DNA from 2 places in the Photobacterium japonica genome. Region 1 is predicted to be linked to the other one. Evidence: riboswitches for the same ligand, from Rfam matches in the RefSeq annotation. Region 1 holds a riboswitch; the other holds the start of a gene.
The links. A riboswitch is a leader RNA that binds a small molecule or an ion and turns the genes downstream of it on or off. The one in region 1 is predicted to bind cyclic di-GMP.
Positions count from the first base shown of each region.

Region 2: another riboswitch for cyclic di-GMP. It lies ahead of L4C36_RS10130 (TfoX/Sxy family DNA transformation protein); the one in region 1 lies ahead of L4C36_RS12855 (glycosyl hydrolase family 18 protein).

Region 1 is NZ_JAKJSN010000030.1:310-4,955, reverse strand. It holds gene L4C36_RS12860 (MATE family efflux transporter) at 1-1,094, shown strand, start outside; cyclic di-GMP riboswitch class I at 1,306-1,408, shown strand; gene L4C36_RS12855 (glycosyl hydrolase family 18 protein) at 1,544-4,153, shown strand; gene L4C36_RS12850 (hypothetical protein) at 4,403-4,646, shown strand, end outside.
Region 2 is NZ_JAKJSN010000022.1:54,173-79,724, reverse strand. It holds gene punR (DNA-binding transcriptional activator PunR) at 1-360, shown strand, start outside; gene L4C36_RS10170 (DUF2986 domain-containing protein) at 538-810, opposite strand; gene L4C36_RS10165 (CDP-alcohol phosphatidyltransferase family protein) at 927-1,538, opposite strand; gene L4C36_RS10160 (ATP-binding cassette domain-containing protein) at 1,532-2,203, opposite strand; gene L4C36_RS10155 (ABC transporter permease) at 2,229-3,965, opposite strand; gene L4C36_RS10150 (ABC transporter substrate-binding protein) at 4,035-5,261, opposite strand; gene L4C36_RS10145 (dihydrolipoyl dehydrogenase family protein) at 5,287-7,539, opposite strand; gene L4C36_RS10140 (carboxymuconolactone decarboxylase family protein) at 7,548-8,138, opposite strand; gene L4C36_RS10135 (hypothetical protein) at 8,305-8,697, opposite strand; gene L4C36_RS10130 (TfoX/Sxy family DNA transformation protein) at 9,002-9,595, opposite strand; cyclic di-GMP riboswitch class I at 9,720-9,821, opposite strand; gene L4C36_RS10125 (substrate-binding domain-containing protein) at 10,039-11,046, opposite strand; gene L4C36_RS10120 (hypothetical protein) at 11,743-12,138, shown strand; gene L4C36_RS10115 (hypothetical protein) at 12,243-12,428, shown strand; gene L4C36_RS10110 (hypothetical protein) at 12,547-13,149, opposite strand; gene torD (molecular chaperone TorD) at 13,371-14,024, opposite strand; gene torA (trimethylamine-N-oxide reductase TorA) at 14,210-16,741, opposite strand; gene torC (pentaheme c-type cytochrome TorC) at 16,810-17,976, opposite strand; gene torR (two-component system response regulator TorR) at 18,182-18,895, shown strand; gene L4C36_RS10085 (hypothetical protein) at 19,272-19,514, shown strand; gene panP (pyridoxal-dependent aspartate 1-decarboxylase PanP) at 19,491-21,152, opposite strand; gene L4C36_RS10075 (DUF2860 domain-containing protein) at 21,228-22,217, opposite strand; gene L4C36_RS10070 (hypothetical protein) at 22,262-22,789, opposite strand; gene L4C36_RS10065 (MetS family NSS transporter small subunit) at 23,031-23,129, opposite strand; gene L4C36_RS10060 (sodium-dependent transporter) at 23,126-24,613, opposite strand; gene L4C36_RS10055 (outer membrane beta-barrel protein) at 25,012-25,552, opposite strand, start outside.

The DNA.
Region 1 (4,646 bases):
AAACGCTGTACACCGCATTGGGTTTAATCGGCCTTGCCGGCTTACTGATGATGGCGTTGCTCAACATGCTTGCCCCTACCCTATTGATTGCGCAAGGAGCCACTGGTGATGCCTTGGCAATGGGTAGCGCGTATATCGAAGTATTCAGTTGGGGCGCTATTTTCACCATTGCATCCGGTGCCCTGCCGATGCTTATCCGTAATGATGAAAGCCCAAACTTTTCAACGGGGTTAATGATGGGCGGTGCGGTGATCAACATTGTGCTGGATTACCTGTTCATCGGACATTTCGGGTGGGCACTACAAGGTGCAGCCATTGCCACCATTATTGCGCAAATCAGTATTACGGTGGTCGCTATCCTGTATTTCTTTTCGCGCTACTCCCAACTACGATTAACACTGCGTAACCTGTGTTTTAATATGGACATGGCCATCAAAACCGTAGGATTGGGCGCATCAAGTTTATTTATGTATGCCTACTTCAGTTTTATGGTTGCCCTGCATAATAAACTGTTCATGAGCTACGGTAGTTCAGTCCATGTCGGGGCATATGCCATTGTCGGTTATTTGGTCACCATGTATTACCTACTGGCTGAAGGCTTAGCAAGCGGTATGCAACCGCCAGTCAGTTATTATTACGGGGCAAAACAAGGTGAGAAAATTCGAGCCACATTAGTGATTGCTGCCAAAGCGGTACTTCTAACGGGTATGGGTGCGATTGCGCTGCTGAATATTTTCCCGAACACCCTTGTGGGCATGTTCAGCCAGAATGAGCCGGTACTGGCATTAGAAACGATAAACGGTATTCGCTTGCACCTGTTTGCCATGTTCCTAGATGGTTTCTTTGCGCTGGCTTCCGTGTACTTTATGGCCATTGATAAAGGTGGCAAAGCACTGATGATATCGCTAGGTAACATGCTGATCCAACTACCGTTCTTGTACATCATGCCAAAACTGATGGGGATTGATGGTATCTGGCTTGCCGTTCCGCTGTCTAACCTCGCATTAGCGGTTATCGTTATTCCTATGGTGTGGGCAGACGTGAACCGCCGCGCCAACATGAAGCCTGACAACGACATGGTGCTGGCTAGCTAATTAGCGTGCGGTATCACCCCGTTCTATACACAAAAGCGCCTATAGGGCGCTTTTTATTTATTGGCCGCGTCTATTTATATGACCTACACGCTTATGCGTTAAATTACGTGAAGCAATATCACAAATATATATTTACGTATTCGCTAAGCGCAGCATAATCTACATTTTAAATTGCACAAAATAAGCATTCTGCTATTTATATCCTCAATACTTGTGACAACGGCAAACTGCATGAAAATGCAGGACGCAAAGTTTCCGGTCTAAGGGGAATGCTTGGTAATGACCGCATTCCCGATGACAGCGGGACTGCCTCAAGTGGAGCACGCCTCCTCCTTCGTTGACCTCGTATTATACAAACCGCGTCTCACCTTGGTCTGTTTTTTGACTGAAACCCTGTTACACGCCAACGGGTGAGCATGCCTTTTTCTTCTGTATAAACGGAGCCTAATTTGAAAAAGTCTCACATTGCTATGCTTGTCGGCAGCCTGTTGGCCACCGCTGGCGCACACGCTGCCGCCCCCGGTACACCTAACCTTGATTGGGGCACACACACTTACGCACTGGTTGAATTAAACCGTGATGCACAAAGCTATAAAGACATCGTCGTTGCGCGCCACAAAGACATCCCTGTGACTGTTTCATGGCAGACATGGAGCGGCGACGCTGCACAAACGGCAAACGTATTGCTTGACGGCGAAACCGTCTGGACGGGCAAAGGCAGCAGCAAAAGCGCGACATTCAATGTCAGCAAAGGCGGCGTGTATGACATGACGGTTGAGTTATGTAATGCCGATGGCTGCAGCGAAAGCAAATCTGTCACATTGACGATTGCCGATACAGACGGTAGCCACTTGGCACCGCTGGCTCCTGCTCTACAAGAAAATAACAAGCCTTACACCAATACCTCTGGAAAAGTGGTCGGCACTTACTTTGTTGAATGGAGTGTTTACGGCCGTGAATTCCCATTAAATAAAGTCCCAGCACAAAACCTGACTCACATGCTGTACGGCTTCACCCCTATCTGTGGGGGAGATGGCATTAACGATAGCCTAAAACAAATTCCTGGCAGCTTTGCGGCTCTGCAAAAAGCCTGTGCGGGCACACCTGATTTTGCGGTCGCCATCCATGACCCATGGGCCGCGATTCAGATGGGCCAAGAAGGCGTGAACAACTGGCAAGACCCCTACCGTGGTAACTTTGGTCAGATGATGGCGCTGAAACAAGCCTACCCTGATCTGAAAATCCTGCCGTCTATCGGTGGCTGGACGCTGTCTGATCCGTTTTACTTCATGCACGACGAAAGCAAACGCCGCGTCTTCGTGAACTCGGTAAAAGAATTCCTTCAGACATGGAAGTTCTTCGACGGTGTGGATATTGACTGGGAATACCCAGGCGGTGGCGCAGCTAACCCTGAGCTGGGCGATAAAGACAAAGATGGCGAATTGTACGTGACACTGATGAAAGAGTTGCGTGCCATGTTAGATGAGCTATCGGCAGAAACCGGCCGTACTTACGAGCTCACCTCTGCAATCGGCGTCGATGTAAAGAAAATTGACGTAGTAGATTACAACCGCGCGCAAGCATACATGGATTACATCTTCCTGATGAACTATGACATGTTCGGCGCGTTTGATTTGAACACCTTAGGCCACCAATCTGGCATTTACGATGCAAGCCATAACCCAATGGTAAAACACACGGTAGAACGCGGTGTTAACGACCTGCTGGCACAAGGCTTAGATCCGAAGAAATTGGTTGTCGGTGTGCCTAAATACGGCCGTGGCTGGAAAGGCGTACACAACATTACGGGTGATAACCCAATGACGGGCCAGGCAACCGGTGCGATTAAAGGCACATGGGAAGACGGTGTTCTAGACTACCGTGACATTGCCGATAACCATTCTGGCAATGGCTGGGAAAGCCGTTACGATGAGCAAGCAGAAGCATCGTATAAGTGGAATCCTACCACCAAAGAACTGATCACCTACGATGACGAACGTGCCGTTAAAGCAAAAGGCCAGTTCGTGCAAGAGCGTGGCTTAGCCGGTCTGTTCTCGTGGGAAATTGATGCGGACAATGGCGACCTGTTGAACGCGATGCATGAAGGTTTAGGCCATGGTGACGGTGGTATCACCCCACCGCCAGCACAAAACAAACCACCGGTCGCGAATGCAGGGGCTGACCATGCAGTGATGGGCCCTATTGATGTCACACTGGATGGATCTAAATCTTACGATCCAGAACAAGAAGTCATGACTTACCAGTGGACGCAAACAACGGGTGAAGCCGTGGTCATTACCGGTGCCGATCAAGCGAAAGCCACCATTCGCGTACCCGTAACAGCGGAAGACACACAGTACACGTTTGCACTCGTTGTCACGGATACTGAAGGCCAGACGGCACGTGACGCGGTAACGGTCAACAACAATGCGGAACAAGCCAACCAAGCGCCAGTGGTTACCCTACCGGCCTCGCTGACGGTTGAAGCAGAAGCAACGTTCTCGATCAACGCGAAAGCCAGCGATCCAGACGGCGAACCTCTGACGTACACCTGGATGGTGTCACCACTGTTCGACATTTTGTCTGGTCAAGGTACAGCAACACTGCGCCTGAAAGCGCCTGCAGTATCGGAAATCACGCAAGAAAACGTTTCGGTATTGGTGTCTGACGGTGCATTAGATGCCACCGCAGCGATGCGCATCACGGTTGAACCTAAAGAAGAAACGGGCGGTGGCGACTGTGACATTACCGATCCAAACGCGGGTAACTACCCAGCATGGACTGGCGGTGCGGTATACAACACGGGCGATCAAGTCAGTCACGATAACTTGGTTTGGCAAGCAAAATACTGGACACAGAACAATGTACCCAGTGCGACAGCCGACCAATGGACATTAATCAGTGATGCTGAGTTTGGCTGGAACAAGGGTATCGCTTACCAAGGTGGCGAGCAAGTCAATCATGATAACCAGCGTTGGGAAGCCAAATGGTGGACCAAAGGCGAAGAACCGGGTAAGGCTTCTGTCTGGGAAAGTGTTGGCGAGTCATCTTGCCAGTAAGCTAAACCGTTAAAACGTATTTCCACTTCACGCCCCTACCGCTCTGCGGTGGGGCGTTTTTTCAACCTACTTCCCCTCACCATTAAACAAATCGCTCGTTGCATAAAAGCCACACACATTATAGTGAATTAACTCGCATCCCCCTTTTGATGTCGTACTCTAATTACCCGTTTTAGCTTACATTTCTCAATGACTCGCAGCCAGCATCATCGGCTCAACAACTATTTATTACTTAGAGTTCTGCCATAAATGGGATACTTTGGAGTGCGTTTTAAAAAACCAATGATAGGCATTTGGAGTGCGGCTTTATTGTCGTCATCATTCTGTAACGCCGATGGCATTCAACAAACGGCAATTAGCGGCCTCCAACACGGCAAAATCTTATCTGAATTTTCAGCTTATTTATCTTCTACTTCCGTCCAGAGTAGGATCATTTTTGCCAAAAACGTTGAGGTTACCGATCCAAACATATCAATATCTAACCCATGGAAAA
Region 2 (25,552 bases), on a different contig from region 1:
GATCACGCATTGGCGCCGGAAGAGTTGGCGCAGTATCCGGCCATTTGCTTGGAAGATACCTCACGGGTGCTCCCCAAGCGGATCACTTGGCTGATGGATAACCAGCGTCGGATCATGGTGCCCAATTGGCACAGTGCGATGTCTTGTTTAAAGTCGGGATTGGGGATTTGTGTGGTGCCGGAGCATATGGCGCTGGCGAAGATGGCCAGTGGCGAGCTGGTGGAAAAACAATTGGCCGTGAAGCCGCCGGTCAGCCCGTGTTGTTTGGCATGGAATAAAGAAACACAGAACCCAGCGATTGATTGGTTGCTGGCATATTTGGGTGACAGTGAACAGCTGCACCGTGAATGGATGCGCTAACGCCATTAAAGCAATATCGCAAAGGTGAAAGCTTTAAGGTGCCATATCAGGTGTAAGTTTTAAGGTGTGAGTTTCAAAATGTGTGAAAGCAGGCGGCGAAATCGCCCGGCCTGCTTTACACGTAATCGGTGATACACGTCCGGCGAATGGCCGTTGGCGTGTTCAGCAAACGACCGATCAGTTAGCGGTCTCAGCCGTTTTTTCTTCAGCGACAGCGTCTGTCTCAACGTCAGCGTTCACTTCTTCGCCTTCTGCTTCAGTCTCTTCTACTGCTGCGTCTAGGGTGTCCATGTATTGCTCAACCGTCATACCTGCCAGTTGCGCCGCTTCTTCATATTTCGCACGATCGGCTTTAGAAATGTAACGTGGCTTGTTGCTACGGTGTAACTTTGCATTCTTACGCTTTTGGTGTTTTTTCAGCGCTTGATTGATTTTCTTCTTACGGTTCATGAGGACGTCGTTGCCTTTGAAAATGAGCGACGATTGTAGCGGGAATAATTGGCTTGGCAAGCGGAAGCCACCGATGCCAAGCAAGATGTTTACGTTGTTGTCCGTTGATATGCGGTTTAATGCGCCTTTAAGGTGTGGTATCCCACCCAGATACGCGTCATGGTGGTGATCCAACACAAGGCGCCGAAAATCCACGCAATAAGGGCAAAGTGCTGCGGCAACAAGCAAAATAAAATAAAGCAGGCAATGGTTTCAGTGCCTTCAGTGAGGCCGCCAATGTAGTAAAGCGATTTCTGTTTGTACACGGGGCTTTCAATATTGTGCTTACTGGCCATGATGGCAAAGCTGAGGAAGCTCGATCCGGTGCCGATAAAAGCAAAGATCAAAAAGGCACCCGCGACGGCATTGGCATCGGGATTGGCCAGCACAAACCCAAAGGGCACTAGTGAATAGAATAAAAAATCGAGTGTGATATCGAGGAACCCCCCGCAGTCCGTGATCCCTTGCCGACGGGCGATGGCACCGTCTAAGCCATCAAAAATCCGGTTGAGGACAATAAACCCCAATGCCCAGTGATATTCTTGCAGCATTAATGCAGGCAGGGCGAATAGTCCCAGCACAAAACCAGTAAGGGTCACTTGATTGGCCGTGACACCCATGCGGTCAGGCAGCGCAGAAAGGATGGTCAGCGGCCAGCGAATGAGTTTGATGGCGTAGCGATCTAACATGATAACGGTTCCAGTGCAGGATCAGAGGGCAGTGAAGGCCAAGGCCAGTGTAAGACACGTCCTTGAGGGGGGACATCGTCGTCATCATGAGTGACCATGATGGCCGGGATCTGGCGGGTACGAATTTGGTCAAAAACAAACTGACGAAACGCCGTGCGCAGGGCTTTATCCAGCTTACTGAACGGTTCATCTAACAATACGGCGTGTGGCTCAGAGAGAAGCATCCGCATCACGCTGATCCTTGCCCGCTGTCCGCCCGACAGGGCTTGTGGCAGGTTATTGCGTAATGCACTTAATCCCAACATGTCCAATGTGTGCATCGCGTGCATACGCCGCTCATTGCCTCGATAGTGCTTAGGTAATCCAAACATCAGGTTTTCTACTACCGTCAGGTGTGGGAACAGCAAGTCATCTTGGAATAGGAGGCCAATTTTTCGTGCATTTGGGGTCAGCGGTAACATGGGGATGTCATTGAGCATGACGTTGCCGGTGACTTGAAACGGGCGTGCAATATGGCCAGCAATGGCGCTTAACAGCGTGGATTTACCGCAGCCGCTGGGGCCCATCAGGGTAAAAATCTCTCCCTTGGCGACCGAAAAGGATAAGGGGCCAAACAGGGGCTGTTCACCCTGATGCAGGATGAGGTTGTCGACAGACAGTGTCATTGGTGGTGTTGCTCCCTCATTGTGGTCATGGTCGAGATTGTGATGATAAATGTGATTGCGGCTGACGTTGATGCACTGCTGAGTCGCGTTGGCCGTGTGAATAATGCGATGTCCAGCGGTTTATCAGTACTGCCAAAGTAAAAAACACTAAGGGTAATATCCCTTGTAACAGGCCATAAATAGCCATGACGCGGCGATCTTGCCCGCTGGCCAGCGCAACGGCTTCTGTGGTCAGGGTGCTGATCCGTCCTGCCCCTAGCATTTGGGTTGGCAGGTATTGTGCCAAGCTCACGCTGATCCCCACGGCCAGCCCCATGAAAATAGCGGGTTGTACCTGTGGGCGTTTCACTTGCCACCACGTTTGCCACGCGGTTTTTCCTAAACTGCGGCTGCATTGATCTAAGCGCACATCGTAGCTGCGCCACGCGCCTTCAAGGGACAAATACAGATAGGGGAACACGAAAAAGAGGTGGCTCCACACAACCCATAACCCATAGTGCTGCCCCGGTACCCAATAGGTGGTGACCTGTATGCCAAACAGCAGGGAGAGCTGGGGGGTCACCAGCGGTATCGCAATGATCCAGTGGGGGATGCCGATGTGGTATTTCTGTCGGTATTCTAAACAACCGATGGCGAGCAGTAATGCCACTATGCCGCTGCTTAGGGCAAGGATCATACTGTGCCCCGCCAGTGTTAGCAAGGGCTCAAGTTCTTGTTCCCAAAAACGAAAACTGTAGCGACTCGGCAACAAATCAGGAAAACGCCAGCGTTGGGCGAACGACCATACCAGCAAGGTGGGTAGCACCAGAATCGGAACTGCGACAAAAGGTGAATACAGCGGTACGGCACGGTGTAAGCGTGAACGCAGACGGGAATTTACATGGGCCGATGAGGGACGTGCAGGCCCATTGAGTTGCCAGCGACGCAGGCCATTGACCACACACCATTCTATGCCGCGCAGGACGAGTAAGGTGAACAATGTCAGGGCGAGTAAAAGCAATGCCCCCGCCGCCGCGCGAGGCAGCAGGTGTAAATCGGGTTCATTGAACCAGCGCCAGACTTGAATCGCAAACGTCGATGGACGTTGTGGGCCGATAAACAGCGCAATGTCGACCACCGAGACGCCGTACGCTGCCACGGCCCACAAAGGCAAACGCATCTTAGGGAGCCATAAGGGCAGGATCAGCTTACGCCAACTTTCATGCTGGCTATACCCCAAGCTGGCCGAGATGGCGAGTAGCGGTTTGACCTGTAATTGTTGCAATACGGCAATGCTCATCAGCAATAAAAAAGGCGTTTCTTTGAGGGCTAAAACGATAAGCAAGCCGATACCATACGGATCTTGTACCACCGTAAAGCTGTCAGAGGGGGTGATACCCGTGACGGCCAACAACCGATAAAACCATCCGGTGGGGGCAAACAGCAAGGCAAAGCCAATCGCAAACGCGACATGTGGCATCGCCATCATGGGCGATAACGTGTTCTCTAAGCGGTGCCACTGCGGGGTGTCCCAATACCGGCGCAAGATAAAGTAGGAAAAAATCAGCGCGAGTAAGGTACTGCCTAAACCCGTGAACAGGGAAAGCAAAAGTGATGTGCTTAACCCCGGCCAGTAAAGCAGTTGGGTAAAGGCATCAACATTCGGAGTGAGATAGCCCAGTGGCGGCAACCATGACAAGGCGGGAAGGACAACGCCAAGTAACCCGGGAAGTAACGGCGCAATGCACAGTAACAGGGCGAGCAGGTAGAACAGATGGATCATACAACACTCAAACAATGGGAGGGTTGCCCCTCCCGCAAAAATAGACGGTGATCAGTCAGTCTGTGAAGATCAACTGCCGTAACGTTTTTGCCATTCTAATTCAATGGCGGTTAACCAACTCGGGTGTGGTTCTGGAATCGCTTTATACAGACTAAAGCCCTGTGTGCCCGTTTGTTTGTTGTTTGGCTGTACCTGCATCAGCGCCTCTGACGTTAATACCGACGGATCCCCCCAGATGCGGGCATCGGCTTTACGCGCTTGCGCGGCGGGACTCATCAAAAAGTTGATGGTGACCAGTGCGCCCGCTTTGGCATTGGCATTCCATGGGATAGCCAGAAAGTGAATATTGGACAGGGCACCTTGTGTAAACGCAAATGTTTGTGCCGTGTCGACTAAGTTACCTTGTTCAATCGCGGCATTGGCCGCGTTAGGGTTAAAGGTGATAGCAAGCAACAGTTGTTGGTCATCGAGCAACTGCACCGTTTCGCTGGTGCCTGATGGAAAACGTTGACCTTTGTGCCACGCCACCGGATGCAGTTGATCTAAATAGGCCCACAGAGGTGCCGTGACACGCTCAAATCGTTGATGTTCTGTTTTGCTGTCAATGGGCTGGTACAGTTCATCGGGCTTGTCCGTCAGTTCCAATAGCGCGGCTTTTAAGAAGCTGCTGCCATGGAATTCAGGTGGCTGTGGGTAACTGATTTTCCCAGGATGTGCTTTGGCGAGCGTCAACAGGTCGGCAAAGCTGCGCGGAGGCTGTTTGAGGGTGTCGGTGTCGTGGATAAATACCAACTGTCCTACGCCCCACGGCGCTTCGAGTCCGTCTGTCGGTTCGGTAAAGTCGCGATCAATCGGCAGTGTTTTATCGACTGACTGCCAGTTAGGCAAGTTTTCCACAAACGGGCCATACAGTAAGTGGCTTTGCTTCATCGAACGGAAGTTCTCACCATTGATCCACACCAAATCCACGCTGCCGCCATTGTTTTTTCCAGCGGTCTTCTCAGCCAATAAACGCTGTGTGGTTTCTGCAATATCTGCCACTTTGACATGCTTGAGATTAACGCCATATTGTGACTTCAGCTGACGACTGGCCCAGCGCAGGTAATCGTTGATCTCTTGGCTGCCACCCCATGCATTAAAGTACACAGTTTGTCCGAAGGCCTGTTTTTCGATCTCAACCCACGGTTGGGAGGTGAGGGCGGTAACGTGAGCGGTATTGTCTGTGGTTGCCCACGCCGCGTGTGCGGCGAGAGCCAATTGGCTGGCCAGTGCCAGTTTCATCAGTGTCTTTTTCATTACGGTTTACATTCCCTGTGCGTCATTATGCCCGTTTGGCTTCCGTATTTTGTTTTACATCTGCCGTGGAGGCGGATGTGGACTGGGTGTGAGCTTGCGGCGGCTGAGTATCAGGTTGCTTTGCCTCATGGCGCATCCAGTCATGGTATTTCTTCACCCATGTCAATAAGCCTTGAGGGGCGTTGGCCCTTTTCCATTCGCCTGCCGTGTACTTAGCAGCTTCACTCATGGTGGGGTAAGGGTGGACCGTGCCTAAAATTTTATTCAGGCCTAAGCCGTGGCGCATCGCAAGGGTAAATTCAGCCAACAGTTCACCGGCGTGATGGCCAACAATCGTCGCCCCCAAAATCGTGTCTTTACCTTTTGGCGTAAGCACTTTAATGAAGCCTTCATCGGTGCCATCTGTAATGGCACGATCCAAATCATCAATGCCGTAGGTCACCACATCAAACGCGATGCCTTTGGCGATAGCGTCTTTTTCGTTAAGCCCGACGCGAGCAAGCTCCGGCGCAGTGTAGGTGACTGCAGGTAATACGGAATAGTCGGTTTTGAATTTTTTAAATTGGCCAAAGAGCCCGTTTACGGCGGCATACCAAGCTTGGTGCGCGGCCGCGTGGGTTAACTGAAATGGACCGGCGACATCACCCACGGCGAAGATGTTCGGATACTGAGTTTGCAGGTAGTCATTCACTGCCACAGTCCCACGTTCGGTGGTGGTGATTCCGAGTTGTTCTAAGCCAAAGCCTGTCACGTTAGCGACGCGGCCGAGTGCCACCATGACGGCATCAAATTCGATTTCTACGATTTGCCCGTTGCTGTCTTCCAACGCTGCTTGTTGAATCTGTTGGCCTTGCTCATTCGTGAATGAGGAGAATGAAACCGCTTTATGGCCGGTTTTGATGTTCACGCCATCTTTGGCCAGCTTATTCGCCACCACTGCCGCTGCATCGCTGTCTTCACGGATCATCACCTGATCGGCCATTTCTACTAAGGTGACTTCACTGCCTAAACGCGAAAAGCTCTGGGCTAATTCACAACCGATGGGGCCGCCACCGAGCACTAACAAGCGCTTGGGTTGCTCGCGTAATCCCCAAATCGAGTCAGACGTCAGGTAATTGACCGTATCAAGGCCGGGAATGTGGGGTACCAGTGGGCGGGCACCGGTAGCAATCACAATATTACGGGTGGTAATGCGCTGCCCGTTCACTTCTACTTCCCATGGGGATAAGACCGTGGCATCGCCTTGAATACAATTCACCCCCAAGTCCGTATAGCGGCTGACGCTGTCATGCGGTTCAATTTTGCTGATCACCTTATGTACACGGGCCATGACTTGCTGGAAATTTACCGTCACAGGGCCTGTGGTAATGCCAAATTCGTGGGCTTTGGTGATTTCTGACATCGTATGTGCCGCACGGATCAGTGCTTTGGATGGCACACAACCGGTATTTAGGCAATCCCCCCCCATTTTGTGGCGCTCAATCAGGGTGACTTTGGCTTTCACTGCGGCGGCAATATAGGCACTGACCAAGCCGCCGGCACCCGCACCAATGACCACCATGTTTTGATCAAAATGCTCGGGTTTTTTCCATTGCGCATACACGCGGCGCTGTTTTATCCATGTCATAACTGCTTTGGCGATAAGAGGAAACAGACCCAACAACACCAGGGAGATCAGCACAGGGGCAGATACAATCCCCGTTAGCGTGTCGATTTGACCCAGCTGGGTGCCGGCATTGATGTAAATTGCGGTACCGGCGAGCATCCCGATCTGGCTGACCAGATAAAAACGTCGTGTACTGATCGGCGTTAGCCCCATCAGCAGGTTGACGAGAAAGAACGGGAAGATTGGAATTAACCGCAGGGTGAAGAGGTAAAACGCCCCTTCTTTTTCAATACCAGTATTGATCGCGGCCAAGCGGTGGCCGAAACGTTGCTGTACCCAATCGCGCAAAATATAGCGGCTGAACAAAAAGGCCAAGGTTGCCCCAAGGGTACTGGCAAACGAAATCAGTAATAAACTCCACCAGAAGCCAAATAAGGCCGCGCCTAATAAGGTCATGATGACCGCCCCTGGAACGGATAAGGCGGTAATGGTGACATAGAGCGCGAAGAAAAGAAGACTAGACAGCAGTGGGTGCGAGGCAATGGTGTCTTGCAAGGCTACTTGCTGGTTTTTTGCTTGGGCTAACGTGAAGTACTGGCCGAGATCGAAGCCTATCCACAGGCCGATCAATGACAGAACAAGGCCTGCCACCACGATTTTTTTTCTGTTCATAGATACTCCTAGTGTTCATCCTTTGCGGTTGGGCGATTAGCCTGTTGGGTCGCATTAGGTTGAATGGGTAACGAACAAAATCCCTGTTCTGGGACATCAAGCGCGGTGTTGAATTTCGCGGAGAGATTTTGAAAGGCAATCAGCGCGGTTAACTCAACCATAGCATCATCATCAAACCCTTGTTTTAACGTGGCAAGCATTTCGTCAGTCACGCGCATTCCTGTGATCGTCATCGCTTCTACGTAGTGCAAAACGGCCTGCTCTTGCGGGGTAAAAAGATCACTGTGTTGCCAATGGGCAAGGGCTTTAATTTTTTCTTCAGAGTCACAGCGTTCTGCCAGTTTCATGCCATTGGCATCCACACAGAAAGCGCAATCATTGAGTTGGGATACACGCACACACACCAAAGAACGCAGCACAGGCGTTAACGGTGAGTGTTTACGGTCAAGATAGCCAAAAAAACCGGCCACTAACCAAAACAGGGTAGGCTTGCGTCCCCACAGCAGGGCTGGGTTGAGTACCTTACCGTAGTGGCGTTGCTGCAGCCAAAGTAGTGGCTTGATCAGAATGGAGTAGCGGCGTTTAGCTGAAATGCGCAAGGTAACCTCTGTGATTGTCTGAGTGTCAGTGAATGAGCAACCGGATAGGCCATATTACTTGAGAGTAAGCCGTAATATTACCGAAATTATCAGGGAGTTATGACACAAAGACCTTGAGGTAGCAGAATAAATTTCAGAAAAAGTAAAAAAAACGTCTACGGTGGCACTAGTTGATGGTTAATTGCACAGTCCGCGAGGTAGGTTGCGCAAGCAGTTCACTTTTGGGTAACTCAGTGAGAAAAATGTAACCACAGGCCATGATAGGGATAGCGGCGAGTACCATCGTTTTACCGATATGATAGCTGCGATACCAATATTTGCGGGCACGAATTTTTAGTGCCAGTCCCCACACGAGCAGTGTGACGTTAAGCACCGTGACGGCAAGTAATACATCATGCAGCGCACTCACGGGCGCCAATTGCTGGTGGACAAGCAGGATAAGCAGGGCGGGAGGCAGCAGGCTTAATAACACTAATGCACGCATGATACGTGGCCATTTGCTGAATTTATCTTTGAACATGTGTTCACTTTGCCCAGGAAATGGCTTGGAATAATGCATGGTGGCCCCTTTAACGACATATATACCCAAGGGATGTCAAAACGGGATAATTATTCCCATGAGATAAGTTGCAATGCTATTGATTGAAACGATAACCTTGAGGTCACTTGGATAAAAGCCATTTTACAAGTGAATGTCGGTATTGGAAGAGGGCGTAGATGTTTCTCAGCAGGTTTGGGAGGTAATTCAATGTTTGGCATTTGTTGACAGTATTTTGTCAATGCAAGACGTGATGGCAGGTTATAATCATAGAAATATAAATAAGAGATCATAAGATCTCTTATTTATATATAACGTGTTTATTTTAGCGTAATTTAGCCAATAACTCTGAACGGCGGTCTTGTGGGATGACAGACCAATGGCGTCCGCAAATCGCCCCTTCAAGCGCCCACAGCATATCGATGCCGACACTGCCGGAGTGGCTGTCTTGTAGCGCTTTGTATGCGTTAATTGAACCGGCTTCAAGTAGTTGATCTACCGTAATAATACCGGCTTTCTTTAGCATTCTTTCGTTGGCAAGACGTAAGTTTGGCAAATCTTTAATACGCTCAGGGCCTGCGGTGTTTTTTGTTTCTTTATCAACCTGCGCGGCAGCCAGTGAACGCTCTGCTTGTGCGATAATCTGCGCTGTATCCTGCCACCATTCATCTGGAATGGCGTAATGTTTGGTCACAACAGGGAAGCCGCGCTTTTTATAAATATACGGGGTGAGGCCAGCTTGCTTAAATTCTCTTTCATTGGCCGCATTGGCGCGTAAATGCAGCTTGTCATTGACGACAAGTGCAAACATGGTTTCGCCAGAAAATATACCAAATCCGCCAAACATAGAGCGTGACTTCACGTTCTCAAATGCGCCAAAGAATAAACGTAGTGAATCTTTAAGTACTGGTTTGTCCATGCTTTTTCTCGATAGTTGTTAATAGCGTCAACCGTCAACAAGCGAGGATTCTAGAATAGCAAAGCATGTCTTTGATACGGTCAGAGAATAGGTGGGGTGAGCTCTGACAGTAATTGCTATATCCATCGGCAACCCCGCTACCATAAGCAACAAACAGTGTGTATTTGTTTCTCTTAGGCCGGAGGCTTTGCGTCCCAATCTTTCGAGTGGTTTGCCTTGTTCGTGACAAAAAAGAGAATATCTTAGTTAATAAATTTGACCTTGCTCCCATTTTTAAAAGTGTGATATTGCTCCCATTATTTGGTCTTATAATCTGCTCGTGGTAGCTTTTTTGTGTCGTTCTTAAGCGTGCTTTCGGCTAAAAACGGGACAAAAAAAGCGAAGGCCCAAGACCTTCGCTTTCGTGGTTCAATGCAAAAAGCGGCACTTTTCGCGAGCTGACCTTATTGATTAAGATCGCGGACTGATTTTCGGATCACAAGTTCAGGTATCATTTCAAATACCTGTGTGGCATGTGTCTTATCTTTCACACGCTGCATCAAGATTTCAACCGCACTCTTACCTAGGCGACGCTTAGGCTGGTGGATAGTGGTCAATGGTGGTGAGAAGTACGGCGCCAGATCGATGTTATCGTAACCGATGATAGAGACATCTTCCGGTACGCGAATGCCCGCTTGTTGGAACGTACTGATCAGGCCCATTGCCATGATGTCGTTGAAGCAGAAAATGGCCGTTGGGCGTGATTCCATTGCAATGAACGCTTTCGCTGCTTCTACGGCAGACTCACATTCAAAATCACCTTCCAGCAACCAATCTTCATTCACGGTTAGGCCCGCTTCGTTCATGGCTTTTCTGAAGCCTTTAAGGCGTTCGCGACAAGCCACTTTTTCACTTTGTCCGGTTAAGCAACCAATGGCTTTATGGCCGTGTTCGATGAAGAACTTCGTCGCCACATAACCGCCAAGCTCAGCATTGTCTTGAATGTTGTCTGTGTGTGGGCTTTCTGGGCCCCAGTCCATGACAACCATCGGTAGATCTTTCTGGCGCTCTAATAGTGTCAGCAATTGCTCATCAAGATCTGAACACATGACCAGCAGGCCATCGACACGTTTTTCGGCCAACATGCGCAAGTAGTCACGCTGCTTCACCAGGTTACCTTCGGTGTTACATAAAATCAGGGTGTAGCCTTCGCCGTACAGGTACTCTTCAACACCGTGAACCACTTCCGCAAAGAAAGGGTTGGTGGATTTTGTAACGAGCATGCCAATGGTACGGGTTGTATTACATTTTAGGCTACGTGCGACTGCACTTGGGGCGTAATTCAGCTCATCAACAGCGGCAAGTACTTTCTTTTGTGTGGCTTCTGCGACGAAGCGCGTTTTGTTTATCACGTGAGAGACTGTTGTGGTCGATACGCCAGCCATACGTGCAACATCTTTAATCGTTGCCATAGTTATTCTTCTAATAATAAAAGGTCAGAGGACCCAATAATGAAAACTTACCCAATAGAGCAATGGACTTATGCGTCAATACTGCGAAGTGCATTGCTCTTTTGGGTACAGGGACTAGAAACAGAAAAAGCCGCATCATAAAGCGGCTCCGTTTCGAGCGATTACCAATGTTCGTTTTAATCATCGCATGCAGTTGCATGGTGTAATCGCTTGCGTTCACATTTTACTTACCGTGGCCAAGAGTGCAATCTTTCTTGCTCGAATAACTAAGAATAGTTGATAGTCATCAACATTTGTCCACTGTATTTAAATTGTTTAACGGTTATTAATCACCGCTTTTTATTGCTATCTCATTGATAAAATTAAATATGGCAAGGGTATTGTGAACGCAAATTTCGGCTGTGTTTGTCGTGTGAAACAAATATGTAACAGTACAATACTGCAATGCAGGTGACATTGAAATTGTCGCCAGAGGAACGGGTTAGGGCGCATGAAAATGTCATTTTGTATGAATTTTTGCCAATTTATTCAGTGGGATAGTTCTTTACATCGTTGCGGCATTGTTGCTTTAGGGGATTATAGCGGACTCTGTCGGATTCCTTTGATCGTGATCATCGTCTGTTTTATCCAAGCTTGATGAAGCGAAAATCCGTGTGATAATTAAAATAACCATAGTTAGATAGAACGGACAGTATCATGTCGACAAATAACAAAGCGGGTGTGCGATTTGCTTATATCGCAAGTTTTCTAACACCTTTTACCCTGCTTCTTTCCGGTATCGTTGCGATTATTTATTCAGGCTACAAACTGAATAAAGGCACTGATGCCGTAAGTTACAGCCACTACTATACGATAATTCGTTCATTTTTCATGTTTTTTACCTTTTTTGTCGTATTGGGTGTAACGGCTGCAACCATGACCGGTATGTTGGCGGGTGCTGAATACTGGGTACACAGTGATATGCTGGACTACGTATTGGACGTACTGCCATTTGTGGGCGCAGTGATCGCGGTGATCGCAGTACTCAAATGGTTGTTCCAGTTGATCCGCGGTATGCGTTTGTTGAGCCAGAATAAGGCGATTGAGCTGTAACAGGCCAATATCATGCCATGAAGAAACCGGTGCTTGCGCCGGTTTTTTTTATGCCTGCCATACTGACAGTAGTGATACGACAAAGCGTATCACGGGGAGAATGTATGGTGGTGAAATGCATTGATGCCTCAGGCCTGTCTGGCCACTTCGCGCACGATACCCCGCGAAAAATCAGCATGCATGATGATGTGCCGATTTGGCACGACTGTTGTGTGTGCGAGGCGGAACCGTATTGGTTGGCGATATTGGAAGAAGAGAAAGCCTTATTGAGTAAAGAGGACGAAGAGTGAGGTGAAGAGGGTCTGTAGGCTAAAACACACCCTGTCGCTTCCTTACGGTCTACGAGACAGTAGGGTACTCACAGGGTGTGTATTCAAAACAAACGTAACAGAGGACGATTGGGCAGGGTTATTGTACCGTTTCAAGCAGGTGTTTTAGTTCATTCAGCAGTTCGTCTGTTTTAGGATCGGAGGCTTTCATGGCCGCCAATGTGTCGTGTTGAAGGTTTTGCTGCAAGGTAACGAGCGTTGGATCGGTGATCAGCGTTTGACGTTGCTTCGCTAATTGCTGTTTTGCTGCGGCAAATTCTTTCACGAGCGCATTACGCTCTTCTTCGGGCATGTTGGTTGCGCGAAGCTGTTCTTGCAAGGTTTCTGCTTTTGCGACAAACGCATCCGGGTTATAACCGATGTCTTCTGCTTTTTGTTTGTACGTTGTTTCCAGCGCCTTGGCTTGTTTCACCAATTCTGGGTGGCTTTTTAATGCTTGCTGGCGAATGCTGGTGAGATCGCGCTGGATGGCATTAATTTTATGCACGGCCGCTTTTTTTGCCTGTGCTTGTGCCAGCTCGGTTGCCGTTGGGGCTGGCGTGACTGTCTCGGCCGTTGTGTTATTGGCGTTCGCGGGTAACGCTGCGCCGAGCGCACCGGCAAATAAGATCGGAAGTGAATATTTCGTCAACGTTGACAGTAGCGATGAAGACGGCTTTCTTGCTGTATGGCTTTTAGGCATGATGGTGCTCTTTTGTTTCATGTTTTGATGCGTTGACTGTATAAAATACCATTGAGAGAAATGTCAGTCTAATGTCATGAATGCTGGATGAAAGCTGAACAATGCTATGAGGACGGTGGTGAAAGAGGGGCTCGCTAGGAATGACAGGCATAAAAAAGCCGGCAATCCGTATGCCGGCAAACGAAGATAGTGTTATGGATGCTGGCTAGTGCCAGTCAGGGTTATTGTTCGTCACCTGCAAGGAATGCAGCGTCAAGCTGGCAGAATGCAAGCAGCACTTCAGCGGCTGCGGCATAAAAACCAAACTTGTCGTGTTCGTTTGCTTTCGCCGTAAACTGTGGTAACCAGTTTAGAAGCATCGCATTGATGAAGGCCAACTGGGCTTGCATCAGCGTTTCTGCGTCGTCGACAGACGCGCATTGGTTCGCCATGATGATCAGGTTACCCATGAAATCCAACTCTACAGCCAGATGGTCAGCGGGCTCGTTGAATTCTTTACGCTGCGCAATGTTGTAGGTTTCCATTAGCGCTTGCATGTCTTGAGCGGGCTTATCGTTCATCAAACCGCTTTTACCGACATACATGGAGGCATACGGCAGGGCGCCGGATTTTGGTGTGCTAAGGAATAGACCGCAGAAGTCAGCGGCAAGTTCAAGCTGTGCATCATCACGGACATCCAGGCGTTTTAGCGCATCACGAAAGTGCTCAACAGGGGCTTTTAGCGCAGCCGTCATGGCAAGGCCTGACAGAAACGTGACCATCTCACCATTTTGGTACTGCTCAATGTCTTGCTCGGTTAATTCGCGAGCGAATAAAGATGACATCCACCAGTAAATTTCTGCGCGCTGCTCGTTGAAAGCAATAAATTCTTTCATGATCTCTCCACATCCAGACAATACGGCCCAATAGGGTGTGACCGTAAAGAAAAACATATTCACATAGAATAAGCCTAATAAGTATATCTAATTTATTAACTTAGTGTATGTGAATAGGTTTTTTCGTAAACCGAGTGAGTAAAAAAGGAGTCAGAGGCCGAAGCCCCTGACCCTCAGGCATTAACTTATGCTAGATCCATCGCTGGGAATAGCGGGTTAATGTCAGTCACTTCTTTTGGACCGTTGAAGCCAGTCACTGCCGGAACAGTACCCGTGAACTTCTCGACCTGTACCAGTGCAGAAGCCGCAGACGTTGCTTGAGCCAGTTTCGAAGAACCGATGTCTTGTGTCAGTACGTTTGGATCGCCGTACGTACAGATAGTGCCAGCTTTACCGCCTTCTAGCGGGCTGTACCAGGCACCTTCGTGGATACGACATACACCAGACATGTAATCGTCAGTCACTACCGCACCTGCCAATACTTGGCCACGGTCGTTGAACACACGTACGATGTCACCAGACTTGATACCACGTGCCGCTGCATCTTGGGTGTTGATGTAGATAGGCTCGCGATCCGCTACCGCGTACGTTGCACGGTGCTCAGTTGAAGAACAAAGCTGTGAGTGCAGACGGTGTTTCGGGTGCGTACTCTGTAGGTTCAATGGGAACTGCTGAGAACGTGGACCACCGTGGCTACGTTCTGTTTTCTCGAACCACATTGGGTGACCCTGACAGTCATCGTAGCCCATGTCAGCGATAGTCTTACAGTAGATCTCGATAAGACCTGATGCAGTACCTAGTGGCTCAAGGTCAGGTTCCTTACGGAATGACTCGTGACGTACCCACTCAGCGCCTTCAGGGAATTCAATGAAACCTTCAGTTTCCCAGAACTTCTTGAAGTTAGACATACGAACGCCAAGACCACGGCCTTGCAGACGTGCACCGTTGTAGATCTCTTCGATCAGTTCCATCTGCGTTTTACCGCCAGTGAAGGCTTCTTCACGGTTGTAACGACGGCAAAGCTCACGGAAGATCTCGAAGTCATCTTTTGATTCGTACATTGGTTCAACAATCTTCGGCAGGGCAATGATACCCGCGTTAGAGTGGTTACCGTACTGTTCGATATCGTTACGCTCGTACGTGGTGGTCGCTGGTAGAACGATGTCCGCAAAGCGACACGTCGCTGTCCACTGGTGATCGATAGACACAACGGTTTCCAGTTTCTGCCACGCCGTGATCATGTTGTTACGATCTTGGTGGTGGTGGAACGGGTTGTTACCACTGAAGATAGCCATCTTCATCACTGGGAACTTGATTTTCTGACCGTTGTACTTAATGGTCTCGCCAGGGTTCTTAATACAGTCAACAAAACGTGCAACAGGGATGAACGTTGAGTAGCCGTTGTAAGAGCCGTTGTGGATTGGCGGCACGCCAGTCACACCGCTAAAGCCAGACATCAGTGGGCCGTTAGAGGTGATAGAACCTGCGTCGTTGTAGTGCCAGCCGAAACCGAAACCACCACCAGGTAGGCCGATTTGACCCAGCATTGCTGCCACAACCACTAGCATCCACGCGTACTGCTCACCGTGCTGCATGCGCTGTAGACACCAGCCACCGATGATTTGCGTACGGCCAGACGCCATTTGACGTGCTAGGGCACGGATTTCGTCCGCTTTAACGCCACAGATCTTCTCTGCCCACTCCGGTGATTTCTCAACGCCGTCTGTTTTACCTAGCAGGTAAGGCAGGAATTTGTCGAAACCTGTCGTGTAGTCAGCCAAGAACTCTTTGTTGTAAAGGTTTTCGCTGTACAGAGTGTGCGCGATAGCCAGCATCAGTGGAACGTCAGTTTGTGGGTTAACACGCACTTGTTCACCGCCAACAGTCTTCTGAGTGTCGGTTACTACTGGGTCAACGAAGATCACTTTGATCTCGCCTTTCTTCACTTTTTCAGCAAGCTGATCATAGTAAGCGTATGGGCTGTGGTCAGGTACCAACCAGCCAACCTGCAGGTTCTTGATTGGGTCAGAACCCCATACCACGATGGTGTCAGAGTGCTCAAGCACAAGCGGCCATGATGTTTGCTGCTCGTAAACTTCCATTGCACCCGCAACGTACGGCAGGATCACCTGTGCAGCACCTGTTGAGTAGTCACCCATCTTACCAAGGGTGGTACCGTGCAGACCAATACCACGCTTCATCATGGTCCCGGCGTTGTGTAGTTTACCTACAGACTGCCAGCCAGTGTGACCTGCGTACAGTGCACTTGGGCCGTAAGAGTTCTGGATACGTTCCATTTCGTGGTAGAAGAAATCCAGTGCCTGAGACCATGGCACACGCACGAAACGGTTGTCACCGCGCTGTGCAGTGTCTGACTTGAAGCCGTGCTTCAACCAGTCAATACGTACCATTGGGTATTTAACACGTGCAGGGTTGTATACGACTTCACGTACACCGTTGATCATGGTGGTTGGGTGCTTGTCTTTTTCAAACGGTACGGTATCAACCCATACACCGTTTACCACTTTCGCACGGAATGCACCCCAGTGAGAACCAGACAGTACATCACCAGTGAAAGTAGCTTTAGTTTCAGTCGCAGCCATCGCTTTGCGAGGAGCCAGCAGGCTTGTACCTACCACTGATGCCGCACTAGCAGCGATCATGCCTGATAGGAAGCGACGACGAGTAACGCCTTTATTGAGTACTTGAGTTGCCATTGAGCAATCCTTAGTTTGAATTCTTGTTATCTAGGGTGGGGGAGGAGTCCCCCACACCCCGTCAGGAATTAGTGGTGGCCAGCGCCGCCTGTGTCGCTACCGTGGTTCTGCAGGTATTTCAACAGAGTTCGTTCTTCCGTTTTACTAAGACGGTAGTAGGCGCTCATTGCGTTTAAACTCGAGATCCAACCATTTGCTGTGAAGTGGCCTGGTGCCGGTGCTGCGTGACACGCATTACAGGTTGCACCGTACATGTCTTCTGCGTAGTTCCAGATAGGCTGGATGTTGTCTAGCATGTCATCAGGTGTGATCCACGCTTGAACAGACACGTGCTGCCAAACGATGTTCGTCGCGCTGTCAGTTTGCTCTTCAAGAATTTGCTCAGTCGCTTTCACTTCACCACGGATGGTTGCTTTGAATACACGTTTACCCATGTATTCCGTCATCACACGGCCTTTACCGCTCTTCTCTAGCCAGCCGTCGATCTGCACTTTTAGCATGCCATCTTTACGTTCAATCACTTTCACTTGAGAAGCAGGCAGTAGCTTACCGTCAGCTTTAGATTTTGCATCCGCTGTAGCGTAAAGATCTTTTTCGCCAAGAGAGTAAAGTACTTCAGCTGCTGCACCTTGAGTTGTCGCTGTTGCTTGAAGCTCTTGGTAATCTTTCTGGAAGCCGCCCGCCATGTTTGGCAGTTCGTGTGCGATACCTTTGTGACACTCGATACAGTTCATGTCTTCAGCCGCGGCTTTGTTCATTTCAAAGGCAGCTTTAGCAGACTGCTTAGAGTGATCCATCGCATCGTACGAGTGACAGCTCTTACAGGTTTTCGAGTTTTGGCTCTTCATTCGATCCCAAACGACTTGCGCCAGTTCAAGACGGTGTTCTTCCAATTTCTCTGGGGTATCAATCTTGCCCGTTACGAAGTGGTGGTAAACGTCTTTCCACGCACCCAGTTTACGCTGGATAGCACCAGGCAAATCTTTAGGCTGGTGACAGTCTACACATTCAGCACGGACACCCGAGGCGTTCTTGAAGTGAATACTTTGCTTATATTCTTCATAGTTCTGCTGCATGGTGTGACATGACGTACAGAATTCAGTTTGTGAGGCAAATTCAAAGCTTTTGTGAACCGTCAGAACACCCGCCAAGGTAATACCAATACCAACTAGCACAAGAGCAAGGATCGAATACTTGCTGCTTGGTTTAGTCAACATTTGCCAAAGTTTTTTCATAGTGGAAGATTCCAAATAAGAATGAAGTCAGTCGTAACGTAAAGTACGGTGACGTATAAATTTTTATGGGGTAATCTTAATTCCACGATGTGAATAACGATAAGGGTGGCGATGAACAGAATTATCTGCATTATGACAAATTGTGAATGGCCGCCGATTATGCTAACGTTTTATAGAACAGTAAATAATACATTAAGAGAATAAAATGAGTCACCACGTACTTGTTGTTGAGGATGAAATCGTTACCCGTACTAAGCTAGTCGGGTACTTCGAGAATGAAGGATATAAAGTCAGCCAAGCGGAAAGTGGCGCGCAGATGCGCGAGGTAATGGCCAGCGAAAAAATTGATCTGGTTATGCTCGATATTAACCTGCCTGGCGAAGACGGATTGATGCTAACGCGTGAACTTCGTAGCCGTTCAGAGGTAGGGATTATTCTAGTGACAGGCCGTACCGACAGTATCGATCGCATTGTTGGATTAGAGATGGGTGCGGATGATTATGTGACTAAGCCGTTCGAGCTGCGAGAGCTGCTTGTACGCGTAAAAAACCTGTTGTGGCGCATCTCTCTGGTCGAAAAGGCCCGAGATGAGACCATGGTAGAAATGCAAGAAGACAGCATTATTCGCTTTGGTGATTGGCAGTTTGATATCAACAAACGCGCCCTTACACACAACGGTGTGCCGGTGAAATTGACCAAAGCTGAATACGAGTTATTGGTGGCATTCTCTTCTCATCCGAACGTAGTGCTTAGCCGTGAACGTATCTTAAATATGCTAAGCCACCGCGTTGAAGCGCCGAATGATCGTACCATTGATGTACTGATTCGCCGCATGCGTTCTAAGATGGAAGTGGACCCGAAAAACCCACAAATTTTTGTGACCGTACACGGTGAAGGGTACATGTTTGCAGGCGATTAATCGCCGCTAGCCACTGTGTTTTAGTGGTTTTCATAATTTGTCATATTTAGGCTGATATTCGATGAGTATCAGCCTTTTTTGCATCTGTCAATCGGCGACTTTGTTGATATTGATCAAAAAAAATGAGGGGTTGTTAATAGCGCAAACGTGTCAATTCCTACTTTTCCTTGTCATTTTTTGTGATTTTACTGGTGAATTTATGACTTCAGTACCGAGTAGTTGAGATTTTAACCAGTCCTGTATCGCCCTATTTTGCAGAAAATTCCCTTCAGAAATACCAAGTGGTGATATTTTCATCATTGTAGTGGCGTTTATTACAGCATTTGATTGTTGCATGTCAGGGATTTATTCGGTTCTCAATGGATATAAATGCCTTATGAATACAATTTACGCCCCTAGTCATATTCGCGGAGAGGAAAATGACGAATGCGCGAAGGGTCAATACGGAGAGAAAGGATGGTTTGGCGTGACAGATGGAGGCGCTTTAACGCTCGTGGTTGGGCGCTTTTTCGGAGGGCAAAAGGCTTTGCCCAGCATTGCTGAGCAAAGAGAAAGAAGCGTACAGACCGACGCATTTATCATGATTTGTTACACTTTATGTGCGGCCATTTCGCTGTAAAATTTTTTCAGTTAGTGTCGATATTTTCGGAGAGCTGATAAAGCTTTGTGTGGCAATTTCAGCCTGCTCAGCCAGTACATCATTTAAAATGCGCTCAGTCGTGAGTGGGTTGGCAAGTACGACACGAAATACCGTGGTGAGACGACGTGCCCATCGGTCGGGTGTGATCCGCGTTCGCGAGACAAAAGACTTACCCGATTCACGTTGACGCTTCTGAATAAATTGGGTGAGATCATCCAATGCCATAAGGAGAGTTTCGCGCTCATCGTCGGTGGCCAACGGCAATGCTTGTTGTGTACGCGCAGGCACATAACGGTAGGTGAGCAGGCACAGTTCAGGTTGAGTGACTAATTCAAAGTCGGGGTGCTCAGCAATGCGTTGTGCAAAATAGTGTGCTTTATCAATGCTGTTATTGATTAACATTTCATAGCCTTGGCGGCTGATAATGTTCAAGCTGGCATAGAGCAACATGGCCATGCCACTTCGGGATCCTTCTAAGGTATGGGTACCTAAGTCTTTGGACCCTTTACGCAAAATATACTCGGCATGGTGTTCAATCGCCGTCATTAACGCCGGATTTTTGAAGATCACCATACCGGCACCCATGGGCACATACAGCTGTTTATGGGCATCAATGGTGACAGAGTCTGCTCGCTCAATCCCATTGAGTAAATGGCGGTATTTCTTCGACATTAATGTCGCACCGCCCCACGCTGCATCCACATGAAAATGGCAACCATAAGCTTGTGCGAGATCGGCCAATTCAGACAGGGGATCAATGGTGCCTGTTTCGGTGGTCCCCGCGACACCAATAATGGCAAAGGGTTTGATATTCTGTGCCACCAACGCATCCAGTTTGGCTTTCATCTCTGACACAATAACGCGGTTGTCGCTGTCTGTTTTTATGGGGATCAAACTGTCTCGGCCAATCCCCAGTACATCGGCGGCTTTCTTCAGGGAATAGTGACCACGTTCCGATACCAGTACCGCGAGATCGTGGTAGCCATAATGTTTCATGGCGCGAAAGAGTCCTTCTTGCGCCACACCTTTGAAGTCACCGTCCGGTTTCAGGGCGTTATTGCGCGCCACCCACAAGGCGGTGATGTTCGCGATGGTACCACCTGAACAAAAGGCGCCCAAAGAATGGTTCGCACTGTGCATCCAGCGCTGATAAAAGGGATCGGGTTCATCGTAAATGAGGTTGTGCAGCATGCCCAACACTTGGCGTTCAAGTGGCGTAAAGGCTTTTGAGGTCTCAATTTTAACCAAGTTTTGGTTTAGCGCGATCATGATTTTGGACAGCGGCATCAAGAAATAGGGCAGGGCGGATGTCATGTGTCCAATGAAAGTCGGTGCAGAAGTATGCACCGATTGCGCCACTAACTTATCGAGAAGAAAGTGTGTGTGATCGGAAACGAAAGCAGGGTTCTCTGGAAGTTCAGCCGATGAGAAGTCCTTTTCAATTTCCGCAAGCGGTTTCTCTGTGGCCGCAATGTGTGTTTGAAGAAACACATTGAGGTTTTCAGAGATCTCTTTTTCGATTCGTCCCAGGGTTGAATCGGGTGCCTCCGGCACGGTAAATATACGATGCAAAGACGCTTGTGTCGCATCAGCTTTTTTCAAATCCACTACAGCCATAACCTTTGTCAGCTTGTCACTTTGTCGGCAAATTGTTGCTAATTTAATTCAAATTTGTGTGTCTGTCGAAAAAAATTAGAATCGATAGTTCATGCCGACGCTGATCAACACGCTGTCTTCACCATAAAAACGTATGTTTGATTGACTTTGGTTATAGCCTAAAAGTGACACGAAACCCCAATTTTTCCATTCAAAAGGCGCTTTATATTCATAGGCGAGGAACGCGCCCCAGCGGTCATCCTTTTGGGTGCGGTCAAAGACCGGGTTTTGACTGTCGAAATCAACCCGATCATAACTGAAGGTCAGTGCGAGGCTGGATTGCTCCAGCATCTGGATCAGACCAACCTCCACGCCAATGCCGTCGCTGGCCATGGCATCGCCTTTGGCATCAATGCGGGTGTAACTGCCGGCAAAGCGTAGAAACTGCATACGGTTCAGCGGTTTAAAATAGCTGAGTTGACTGTAATAAATGTTGCTGTCACGCTGCATCAGCGTTTGTTCTTCAGGTGTTAAACGGGTGCTGCCACTGTGCTCTTGATCAATATCGAGGGATCCTGCCGCCAACTCCAATGAGAAAGGGCTGCCCATGATACCGTCATACTGAACGCGCAGACCGTGTATTTTGCTGTCGGTTTTCTGCCTTACCTGATCGGTTACGTAAGGGTCTTGCCACGTTTCACTTTCCAGTAAGCCGGGGACATAACTCAGGGTGATAGCACTTCTGTCGGCTAAGCGGTATTTGTACCCCAATTCCACATGGAAGCGTCCCAAGGCCAAATCAGAACGGCTGGTACCGAAGTAGATTTGTTGGTTTAACGCCTCATTGGTATAGCTGATCGTGCCTAGTGGTGCGATCAATACCGAGCTTTGTTTATCTCCCTTTGAGGCTAAATCGGGGGTAACGGTGTTGTCGGTATTGAACTGAGAGTGACTTTGCGTATAGCCCGCTAATAAGGACAGATCCAGTCCAAAGCCCGCCTGCCAAGGACGAGGTTGATTCGCTTGTGCCGTGGTCGCACACATAGCGGCTAAAACGGCAAGGGCACATGTCGTGATCTTTTCCATGATCGTACTTTCCTTCTACGTGGTGAAAGGCCTGCGGGATGACGTTATTGGCACTGAATATCAGCGATAGTATTCATTTGTTGGTTATACGCATTGAGAGGCTGTTCAATCTGGGCTGGATGTGTCAGTAATTCAGCAAATGCACTTCTGAGCGCGTAGTTTTTTGCGTGTGGTTTGCTTTGACGATCATCGAATGCCAGTTTCGCTGCTTGACCGAGGGCACTCTCCTGCGTGGAGAGTTCTTTAATGTCGCTTTGGGTCAGGTTCAGCCAGGATTCCACCGGTAACGACAGTTGCAATTTGTCTTTGTCGTTAGCCAAGTACCAATCAACCGCATCACGGTTAAATAGGAAGTGGTGCTTTCTACCCATCAGGAACCAGTCACCGACGGTTTTCAGGCTCGGATCTTTTGCAACAGATAAATCGACTAATTGCTGATACCAATTTAACGACGCATCAATGTATTGGTGATATTTGTCGCTTTCACACTGCGTGCTGGTGTCCATGCTTGACGCTGCTACCGCAGTCGCAGGAACCAAGCTCGTGGCAAGTAAGAGTGCAGCTAACTTCATGACGTATCCTTACGATGGAGAATGGTGGACCCAAAAGGCGATCGGCCGACAAGGCTTGAGTCACGTTTGATGAGGATTGTAACGGGATGATTGCGATAAGGAAAATGAAAGTTTGCTGGAATGATTGATCGTTAACAATAATGCTGTGTGATTAAAAAAACAAAAGGCGCCGAAGCGCCTTCTTGGTGTGCCTTAAAGCATGCTTAAGGCTGTGTTGATAGCGTGGGCACTATGGCTATGGCTATGGCTTTTTACTCATGGCGATGGAGATACAGTACGCTGCGCCACCCCACGTGATCCCAAAGCCAAACAACATCATCATGATTGCGCCTAATGTCATAGTTTTGCCTCCTGTTGATTGGCTGATTTTGACGTGATATTGATGATGATAGCGACAATCAGCATGGCGCCGACTAAGCCCCAACCCAATAACATCACGTCAAATTGTGCGTAGCCCCCGTAGCCTTCCTTGAAGGTATGGAGCAGGTTTGTGCAAAGAATGATCGCCAGCATGATAGGGCTTAGGAAGCGCAGGCAGATCTCAAACCACTTACCGATACTGAACTCCGAACAGGCATTCACATAGTGGCGAATATCAGAGATTTTGAGTAGCCAAGCGATAATGGCAATTTCAATCAAGCAGCTGGTGAGAAGGGCAATGTTATTAATAAAGTAATCGACCAAATCCAGTAGCAACAACCCCCCGTTGGTGGCAAACGCCATGGAAACAACGTAACCCGTCCCACAAACGACCATTGCTGTTTTCTTACGTGTCCAATTGAGTTTGTCAATAATGGCTGATGTCACGGCTTCAATAATGGAAATGTGCGAGCTGAGACCAGCAACGACCAAGGCGAAGAAGAACAGGGGACCCAGAATGTAAGGAGCCGGTAATAAGTTAATTGCCGCCGGAATCGTGACAAATGCGAGGCCGACCCCCGCAGAGACCACTTCCGTAATGGGTTTGGCTTGTTCCTGTGCCATGTAGCCCAATACTGCAAAGATCAATACACCCGCCATGATAGAGAAGCCGCAGTTGATCAATACCGTCATGAACGCGTTATTGTTGATGTCAGATTGCTTTGGCAGATAGCTGGAATACGCAATCATGATCGCGAAGCCGACACTCAGTGTGAAGAATATTTGCCCGTAAGCGGCAGACCACACTTTCGCATCTAAAATTTTGCTGAAATCAGGCTGGAACAGATAGTTCAAGCCATCGAGTGCGCCAGGCAAGAAAACGACCCGTATGATCAACCCCAATACCATTAAAAAGAGTAGAGGCATCATGATCTTACTTGCACGTTCAATACCACCTTTCACTCCAGTAAAGATGGCGGCAAACGTGATGGCCCAAGCGATGGTCATTGGAATGGCGATATGCAGTTGCAGATTGCCTAGTTGCGTTGGGCTGTTCTCCCCGAGCTGTAAATATTGGTTAAAGAAGAAGGCGTTGGTATCACTGCCCCAACTTTGGGTAAACGCAAAGCCGAGGTAGGAGATCGCCCAACCGATAATCGCCACATAATACACTGCGATAATGGCCGCGATGGACACTTGGAACCAGCCTAGCCATTCAAACTTAGTACCGAGTTTTGAAAAGGCGCGAGGTGCTGCGCCGCGTAATTTATGACCCAGACTGAACTCCATGATCATAAAAGGAATACCGGCGGTGATCATGGCAAAAAGGTAAGGAATAAAAAAGGCGCCCCCCCCGTTTTCATAAGCCATATAAGGGAAGCGCCAGATATTACCTAATCCGATCGCTGACCCGACAGCGGCAAGAATAAATCCCGCTCGGGAGCCCCATTGTTCTCGATTCATAAACATCTCCTTATGTAAATCAAGTCCCTGTGAAAGGCGAATTTGTCAGATGGAAATGCCATGAATTGTGCGTAAATGGCATTTTGAGTGAAAGGTTAAACTGAGTGACATGACGAGATTAACTATAGCGCAAATGTAAATCAATAGAGTGTTTGTTCGTGCGTATGTGTGATAAAGGTGTTTCGTATGTGTTTTGTATTGTGGTTTGGTATGGAGAAAGAAAGAATGGGAATGGGGGAGTGAAATATACTGATATTTGAGGGTATCTTGCCGTTTAATTATTTTTATATTGAGCGAAGAAACCGCTGTCGATAAAGAGAAATGCGGAATGGGTATCGTAAGGAAAGAATAAAGGCCAGCATATCTGGCCTTTTATTTCAAATGCGGGGTGGCATGTGCTAGAAGGAAAAGGTGATGCCCACATTGGTTTGGAATTGGCTAAGCCATTTAGAATCGATCTTAATATTGCACGATTCTGTGCCTGTTGGTAGCGTACAGTTGGCAATGCTATCACTGTCAATTAAGTTAGCGAGCCAGCGAGCTTCAAACACGAGAAATAGGTTATCAGTCAGGTGGTATTCCGCGCCGCCTTGGAGGCCCGCAGAAAAGAACAAATCGCTGTCTGTCCAATCAGCGTCGACGATGGTTGCCCCCATGCTGGCACCAAAGTAAGTGTCTAGGCGTTCAAAGGTTTCAAAGCGTAATGAACTTTGGAAATGCGTATAGGTGAAGGAACCGTCACCAAAATTTTCAACAGAATGAGGCTGGTGGCTGACAAATAAGCCAGCCCGACCATTGTACAAATCGGTTTCGAGCCCTAATGCGTAATGGGCATCATTGTCGGTATTGATCTTAATGCCACTTTCATCTGTGACGCTATTAGAGAGGCTGTAGCCGAGATAAGGTGTGATATAAACGGTGCTTTCAGCCCATGCTGCA